One region of the Pseudomonas sp. HS6 genome, then DNA from elsewhere that is predicted to be linked to it. Evidence: predicted binding sites of a transcription regulator. Region 1 holds the regulator's gene; the other holds the start of a gene.
What was found. The regulator FliA, encoded in region 1, starts transcription of late flagellar genes. The targets are predictions, from matches to a motif close to CTAAAGTTTNNNNNNNNNNNGCCGNTAA.
Positions count from the first base shown of each region.

Region 1 (4,420 bases):
ACCAGGAAATCCTGAAGGATCTCTTCATCGGCGCCGAAGCTCATTAATGGGGTGCTCCTACAGGTCTAAAAACCCAAAAAACCTATAATTCCAAAACTCTAGAATCCAAGGCTGGATAACAAATCGTCCACATCGTCCTGACCGGACACAACGTCTTCTCGTTTATCGGCATGAATCTGCGGACCTTCACCCTGCGAGAGATGTTTTTGTGGATCTTTTTCAGCGAGCATCGCCGCACGGTCATGTTCGATGCCCGCAAAGCGGTCCACCTGACTGGCCATGAGCACGAGTTTGAGCAGATTGCTTTCGACTTCGGTGACCAGTTGGGTCACGCGCTTGATCACTTGACCGGTGAGGTCCTGGTAATCCTGGGCCAGCAGAATGTCGTTGAGGTTGCTCGACACTGCGCGGTTGTCCGTGCTGCTGCGTGTCAGAAAACCGTCGACCCGACGCGCCAGCTCGCGGAACTCTTCAGCCCCGACTTCACGGCGCATGAAGCGTCCCCAGTCGGCACTCAATGCCTGGGCTTCGTCAGCCAGGCCATTGACCACCGGCGTGGCGCTTTCCACCAGGTCCATGGTGCGGTTGGCCGCCGCCTCGGTCAGCTTGACCACATAGCCCAGACGCTCGGTCGCATCAGTGATCTGCGACACTTCCTCGGCCTGCGGCATATGCGGGTCGATCTGGAAGTTGACGATTGCACTGTGCAGTTCGCGCGTGAGCTTGCCCACTTCCTGGTACAGGCCACGGTCACGGGTCTGATTGAGCTCATGGATCAGTTGCACAGCGTCGCCGAACCTGCCTTTTTCAAGGCTTTCGACCAGTTCGACCGCGTGTTTTTTCAGAGTCGACTCGAAGTCGCCCTGTGAAGATTCGTTATGCTCCATAGCTCCCCCGCGCGTCATCAGCCGATGCGTTCGAAAATCTTCTCGATTTTTTCTTTCAGCGCCTGAGCCGTGAAAGGTTTGACCACGTAGCCGTTAACGCCGGCCTGGGCCGCTTCGATGATCTGCTCGCGCTTGGCTTCAGCAGTCACCATCAGCACTGGCAGGTGCTTGAGTTTTTCATCGGCGCGCACATGGCGCAGCAGGTCGATACCGGTCATGCCAGGCATGTTCCAGTCGGTCACCAGAAAGTCGATGCTGCCGCTGTTGAGTACCGGAATGGCAGTGGTGCCATCGTCGGCTTCAACGGTGTTGGTGAACCCGAGGTCACGCAACAGGTTCTTGATGATCCGCCGCATCGTTGAGAAGTCATCAACGATGAGGATTTTCATGTCTTTGTTCAATTCGACCTCCAAGCAGTCTTAAACGCGCCCAGCACCTGGACGCGCCATTTCAATCAATCCGGCAAAGCACTCGATGACTGTCTGGAGCACAACAGAGCAAGACCGGTGCCGTTCACCACCGCACCAGCCTCGTTCGCAGCGTCCCCACACTGCCTTCAGCGCGCTCGCCACTCCCCCAAACGCCCCCGCAAGCGGGCCGCGCACTGGCTGTGTAACTGGCTGACCCGCGATTCACTGACGCCAAGGACTTCACCGATTTCCTTGAGGTTCAGCTCTTCGTCGTAGTACAGCGCCAACACCAGTCGCTCACGCTCCGGCAAATTGGCAATCGCGTCCGCCAACGCAGCCTGGAAGCGCTCATCTTCCAGATCGCGCGACGGCTCAAGATGAGCACTGGCGCCATCCTCGTGCAGCCCTTCGTGTTCGCCGTCCTGCAGCAGGTCGTCGAAACTGAACAGTCGGCTGCCCAGGGTGTCGTTCAAAATCCCGTAGTAATCGTCGAGACTCAATTGGAGTTCGGCCGCAACCTCGTGATCTTTAGCGTCACGGCCGGTTTTAGCTTCAATCGAGCGAATCGCGTCGCTGACCATACGGGTGTTGCGGTGAACCGAGCGCGGTGCCCAGTCCCCCTTGCGTACTTCATCGAGCATGGCGCCGCGGATCCGGATGCCCGCGTACGTTTCGAAACTGGCGCCCTTGCTGGCGTCGTATTTGGTCGAGACTTCGAGCAGGCCGATCATTCCGGCCTGAATCAGGTCTTCGACCTGCACACTGGCCGGCAATCGCGCCAGCAAGTGATAGGCGATGCGTTTGACCAGTGGCGCGTAACGCTCGATCAGCTCGTACTGCGCGTCACGTGCCGACTTCTTGTAGAAATTCATACCGCTGGCGGTCATAGCACAGGTCCTGCCGTTTGCTGCACGAGGCGCTCGACGAAAAATTCGAGGTGGCCGCGCGGGTTGGCGGGCAGCGGCCAGGTGTCGACCTTCTGTGCGATCGCCTTGAACGCCAGTGCGCACTTGGAACGCGGGAAGGCTTCATAGACCGCACGCTGCTTCTGCACCGCCTTGCGCACGCTTTCGTCGTAAGGCACCGCGCCGACGTATTGTAGGGCGACGTCGAGGAAGCGATCCGTGACCTTGGTCAACTTGGCGAACAGATTGCGACCTTCCTGCGGGCTCTGGGCCATGTTGGCCAGGACACGGAAGCGGTTCATGCCGTAATCGCGGTTCAGCAGTTTGATCAGTGCGTAGGCGTCGGTGATCGAGGTCGGCTCGTCGCAGACCACCAGCAACACTTCTTGCGCCGCGCGAACGAAACTGACTACCGAGTCACCAATCCCCGCAGCGGTGTCGATCACCAGTACGTCGAGATTGTCGCCGATGTCGCTGAACGCCTGAATCAGACCGGCATGCTGGGCCGGGCTCAGGTGAACCATGCTCTGGGTGCCGGAAGCGGCCGGCACGATGCGGATCCCGCCGGGGCCTTGCAACAGCACGTCGCGCAGCTCGCAGCGGCCCTCGATCACATCGGCCAGGGTACGTTTGGGCGTGAGGCCCAGCAGAACGTCGACGTTCGCCAGACCCAGGTCGGCGTCCAGCAGCATGACCCGACGGCCAAGCTCTGCCAGCGCCAGGGACAAGTTCACTGACACGTTAGTCTTGCCGACGCCACCTTTGCCGCCGGTCACCGCGATCACCTGTACGGGATGCATGCTGCCCATGTTATTTCTTTACCTTGTCTTGCATAGACGGAGGCCACATTACTGGCTGCGCGTTCACAACCGGAACAATGCATGGCAGACCATCGATGTAGGTACAAAAACTGTTCATTACCTCAGCCAACCTGCTTGGTCGGACTGTGGTAGATATCAGCGAACATGTCAGCCATGGCTTCTTCGCTGGGTTCTTCCTGCATTTGCACGCTGACGGCGCGGCTGACCAATTGATGACGGCGCGGCAGATGCAGATCATCCGGAATCCGTGGGCCGTCGGTCAGGTAGGCGACCGGCAGTTCATGACTGATCGCCAGGCTCAGCACTTCGCCAAGGCTGGCCGTCTCATCCAGTTTAGTCAGGATGCACCCGGCGAGCCCGCAACGCTTGTAACTGTGATAAGCGGCGGTTAGAACCTGTTTCTGGCTGGTGGTTGCCAGTACCAGATAATTTTTCGACCGAACGCCACGACTGGCCAGGCTTTCCAGCTGCATGCGCAATGCCGGATCGCTGGCCTGCAGGCCGGCGGTATCGATCAGCACCACGCGTTTGCGCAGCAGTGGATCCAGCGCCTGCACCAGGGACTGGCCCGGATCGACGTGGGTCACCGACACATTGAGGATCCGGCCCAGGGTTTTCAACTGTTCCTGAGCACCGATGCGGAAACTGTCCATGCTCACCAGCGCAATGTTCTGCGCGCCGTACTTGAGCACGTAACGGGCAGCGAGCTTGGCCAAGGTGGTGGTCTTGCCCATTCCGGCCGGGCCGACCATGGCAATGATCCCGCCCTCTTCCAGTGGCTCGACTTCCGGTGTGGCAATCATCCGCGCCAGGTGCGCCAGCAGCATGCGCCAGGCCTGACGAGGCTCTTCGATATCGCTGGTCAGCGCCAGCAGGTCGCGGGACAACGGGCCGGACAAGCCGATGCGTTGCAGACGACGATAGAGGTTCGCTTGGGCCGGACGGCTGCCTTGCAGCTGATTCCAGGCCAGAGTGCCGAGCTGCACTTCCATCAGCTCGCGCAGGCTGTTGAGTTCGAAACGCATCGAATCCAGCGCACGCGGATCGACGCCAGCGGCAGCCGGCGCAGGTGCCGGGGCTGGACGGGCCGGAGCAGCGTAAGTCGGTTCTGTCAGAGGCTCGGCAGCCGTCAGCGGCAGGCCGGCGGTCAATGGCAGACCGGAGAACAACTGGCGATTGGTGTTGCCGTCGGCTTCACCACGCATGCTCAGCTCAGCCTGGGCGGTGACGATGCGCGACTGGGTCTTGCGCAGCTCGTCTTCGAGTTCCATGTTCGGAACCCGTGGCGCCAGCGCCGACAATTTGTAATCCAGCGCCGCCGTCAGCTCGACGCCGCCGGCAATGCGGCGGTTGCCAATGATGGCGGCATCAGCGCCCAGCTCATCACGAACCAGCTT
Region 1 is NZ_CP067412.1:5,409,733-5,414,152, reverse strand. Features, by position in the region: gene JJN09_RS24550 (chemotaxis protein CheA) at 1-44, opposite strand, end outside; gene JJN09_RS24545 (protein phosphatase CheZ) at 99-887, opposite strand; gene JJN09_RS24540 (chemotaxis response regulator CheY) at 905-1,276, opposite strand; gene fliA (RNA polymerase sigma factor FliA) at 1,444-2,184, opposite strand; gene fleN (flagellar synthesis regulator FleN) at 2,181-3,011, opposite strand; gene flhF (flagellar biosynthesis protein FlhF) at 3,125-4,420, opposite strand, start outside.

Region 2 (4,420 bases), 2.6 Mb from region 1:
AAAAAAGAACGCATTTTGACCGGATTTTCCTGCCCGGCATCAACGGAGTGTTTCCAAGTGATACAAGGCGGGCTGCCAGCATGATCGTAGATCAAGGCTGACAGCCTGCTGAGCGAGAGATGACAGATTTGTCAGGTAAACAAGCTCATCGCACCTTGAACCGGCCCATGATCGCACTGACCTGGCTGTTGGCTTCCAGCAGTTGTCGGGTGTTCAGCTCGCTGGCCTGACCGCTTTGCACCAGTTCATCGACCATGTGGCGGATTTGCACCATGCTGCGGTTGATCTCTTCGGTGACGGCGCTTTGCTGTTCGGCGGCGGTGGCGATCTGGGTGCTGAGGCTGTTGATATGGCTGACCGAGCCGGCCATCTCGTCGAGGCCGCTGTTGACTCGCGCTGTGGCGTCGGCGGCCGATTGGCAACTGGCCTGGGTGTTTTCCATGGCACTGACTGACGAGCTCACGCCCTGGGTCAGGCGGGTCAACATTTCGTTGATTTCCGAGGTGCTGGCCTGGGTGCGGGCGGCGAGGGCACGCACTTCGTCGGCCACCACCGCAAAGCCGCGGCCTTGCTCACCGGCGCGGGCCGCTTCGATGGCAGCGTTGAGCGCCAACAGGTTGGTCTGGCCGGCAATCGCGCCAATCACCCCGAGAATCTCGGTGATGCGTTGAGCGTCCTGCTGCATGCTTTCGACCTTGTGCGTGGCGCTGGCCACTTCGTCGATCAGCGCGACGACACTGTTTGAGGCTTCGCCGACCACGACCCGCGAGCGATCGGCATTTTCGTTGGCGCGCTGGGTGAAGGCAGCGGTTTCAGCGGCGTTCTGCGCGACGCTTTCAGCGGTCGAACTCATTTCGTTGATCGCGGTGACGGTCTGGTCGGTTTCCGAGGCGTGGCGTAGCAGGATCTGACTGGTGTGCGCCGAGGTGCGTTGCAGGTTATCGAGGCTGGAAGCCATGGCGCCGGTGGCCTGGGTGACTTCACCGATCATGTTTTGCAGGTAGGCGATGAAGGTGTTGACCGAGTGACCGATCGCGCCGAGTTCGTCTTCGGCGCGAATGGTGATGCGTCGGGTCAGGTCGGCATCGCCGCTGGACAGCAAATCGATGTTGGCTTTCAAGGCCTTCATGCGCTGGATCAGTTGGCGAATCGCATAGACCTGCCAGAGCACCAGCAGGATCACCAGTGGGATCTGCAACAGGCTCAGGGTGCTGAGCACGTCATCACGTTGCGCGGTGAGCATTTTGGTCGGCAGTGCAGTGGCGAGGAACCAGGGCGTGCCTTCGATCGGGCGCATGAAGAAGGTGCTGGCTACACCGTTGTTGTCGAATTCGACACGCTGGGCCTGATCACGTTGTTGCAAGCCAGCCTTTACCTGACTCGCGAAAGGTGAACTGCCGGCCAGCTCGCTGATGTTTTTCAGCACGATCGGGCCATTGATGCGCGAACTGTTGCTGATGATCTTGCCGTCGGCCTCGACGATCAGCATTTCGGCGCTGAGGTCTTTTTCCTTGCGCGCTACCAGGTCGTTGAAGAAGCCCAGTGTGACGTCGATGGTCGAGACGCCCCAGGTCGTGCCGTTTTTCTGGATGGCCATGGCGCAGTTGGTGCGCGGCTCGGCGCTGGCATCGTCTTTATAAGCAGCGGCCCAGGCACATTGACCGCGCGGGGTCTGCAAGCCGCCCTTGTACCAGCTCTGGTCGTAATAGTTGGGGGCTGCGTCGCTGTTCCAGAAGGTGTTCACAGCGAGTTTGCCGGAGCTGTCGCGGTGCCAGAAGGTGCTGAACTTGTTGCGTCCCGCCTCACGCTGACCGGGCAGTGGCCAGATACCGCCGCCAAATACTTTCAACTCGCCGTACTGGTCCACCAGCCCCGGCAGCACCGTATCGATAGCGGCGCTGTCGAGCAGCGGGATGGTCTGAGTGATGCTGCGTTGCTGGGACTGAACTTTGTTCAGTTCGCCCTGGATCTGCTCGGCGACCTCGGCGATGCGGTTGAGCACCACTTGCTCTTCGGTATGGCGCAGTTTCGGCGCGACCAGTTGGCTGATGCCCACGACCGTCAGGACCGACAGCAACAGAATGAAAAGAACCAGAAACAGCGTGTAGCGAGCCTGAATGGTACGGAATGCGGGCATGGAGACCGGTCCTTGAGCAGCGTTTCTTATTAGGGGCGAGGAGTAAAACAGTAGGGGTATCCCTTACGTATCGTCGCGCTGCGAGGAAGCTTTAGGTACTCACGTGCTAAAAAGTTTTTAAATGCTGATCGGTAAGTAACAGATTCGACACATGCGAACTAACCAGCCCGTTCGTTAGACTAAAAACCCGATTTTATCCGGCTGGGACAGGAGGCTCTGGCTCAACGTCTGCGGGGCTTTAGTGCTTTGTATCGAGAATGTACGAAATTTGTAAAAAAGTGAAAAACAGATTGGTGCCATCAGTTTGCCGGCCGATACTCCGGGCAACTCAAGACGTTCCACAAGGATATTTCCATGTTCTTTTCGCAAGGAGCACGCTCATGACCGTTGGTTATACCGGCGCGTGGCAGCCCAAGGCAGGTTTGCTGGTTCGAGATACAGGGAGCTCGGGCAAACCGGTTTCTCAAAGCGTGAAGGTCAAGCAGATGCTGGCCCTGGTCGGCAACGACCCCACCGTTCTCAATACGGCGGAAATGGACAAGCAGCGTTTGCACAAGAACATCAAGGGGTTCGATCCGGAAAACGTCTCTGCCAAGCAGTTGGGCAAACTGTCTGACTTCCTGCGCAGTCGGGGCCTTATTTCCGAAGTGACGTCGATGACACTGCTCAATGCCGGTGACAAGTTCGACCGTTTCGGCGTTCAGAAAGACCCGGATGCCAGGTTCAATGCGCTGGAGTATTTCGCCACGCAACTGGACACCATCCAGAACAACAATCTGAAAGGCAACAAGTACGCCAACGGGCTGATTCCCGAGTACAAGAAAGCCATTTACGTTCTTCAGAACCTGAAGACCTACGGGCAGGGTGGTGATCGTTCGCTGCCGACGGACAAAGGTGTCAGCGCCAAGGCTTGACCTCGCAACGACAAGCCCCCGATAAGGGGGCTTGAGCGTTATTGCGCTCCGCGAGCGATCTGCAGTTGCAGGTCGTCATGCAGCCGCTGCATCTGCGGGCAGATCAGCTTCAACACCGGTGGCTTTGCGCCGCGATGAAACAGCGCCAGCCAGCCCGCGCCTCTCTCATCCGGTACCAGCCCGGTGAACACGAATCCCGCCGCCGTCAACAAGTACGACGCGTCTTCAAAACTCTTCGCCAGCCTGAGCCTGATTGAAATAAGCCAATGCGCCGGCAGTGCTTGCAACTGCTTCAACAAGCCGCCATCGAGCTCTTTGAAAGTGCCTTCATACCGGTTCGATTGTTGTTCGAGCTGCACCGGTTCGCCCACCCAGGGCGCGGCTTTGTCCTGTGTTCCGAACACGCTGCACATCTGCATCATGAAATCCCGGCAGCTTTCGGGCCACGCCAGGGTCGGGAGCGGACGTCGGTTATCGTCGATGGGTGTGTAACCGATAATCAGCGACTCCCGCGCCGAGTCGTTGAAAGGAGAGGGTACATAGTCGGGCAGCCATCCGACATTCTGAAAGCCGAGGCTGGCGGCCATGCGTTGTGTGTAGGGATGGCCGGTGACCTGTTTGATCGTCACGCCCCGGTATCCCAGCGCTTGCGCATGAATCAACAGCTGCCGTCCCAGGCGAGTGGCAATGTTCTGACCACGGTTTTCCGGGGCAACCACGCTCAACGCCAGCTCGGCGATGTGCGATCCCCTGGCATGAATCAAGGTCGCGTGTCCCAGCGTTTGATCTTCTGCGACGGCGACCAAAGAGTGCCAGTGACCCAGCGCATGGTTGCGATCGATCATGCAGGGCAGATAGACGTGAGGCTGAGCGTAAAGATCGCCGTAGATTTTTCTGAACAAATTGCTAACGGCAGGAGCGTCGCTGCTGCGGAAGCTTCGCAGGGTGACTGTTTCCATCAGCGATGTTCCATGGGCGGGGTGTCGTAGGCGCGCAGATCCAGCACGCGCTGGCGTTTGCCGGAGCGCGGGTGGCATGACAGGTCCTGAACCGTGCAGCAGTGAATCTCCATATCCAGCAAGTGATCGGCATTCAGTTGTTTGATCAACGGGTAATGTTCAATCAGCGCGCTGTGCAGTCTTCGGTCTGTGTCAAATGGAGTGGATTGCACAGCGTCCGGAGCCCATTTCAGACGCAGGACATCCTTGGTCCCGACCTGCTCGATCACCAGTTGCCAATCGTCACTGCCGGTGATGCGTTGCACCGTGTTGCCAATTTCATCGGGCAGCAGCGTCAGGATTCCCACCCTGACTCGCTGGCTGTCGGCGCTGCGGCCCATCAACGCGAATTTGCGCATGGGCGTTCGGTC
Region 2 is NZ_CP067412.1:1,429,778-1,434,197, reverse strand. Features, by position in the region: gene JJN09_RS06480 (methyl-accepting chemotaxis protein) at 146-2,137, opposite strand; gene JJN09_RS06475 (hypothetical protein) at 2,518-3,051, shown strand; gene JJN09_RS06470 (GNAT family N-acetyltransferase) at 3,090-4,010, opposite strand; gene JJN09_RS06465 (phenylacetate--CoA ligase family protein) at 4,010-4,420, opposite strand, start outside.
Region 2: a site for FliA is predicted at 2,205-2,232, ahead of JJN09_RS06480 (methyl-accepting chemotaxis protein). Genes of this name have one in related genera too.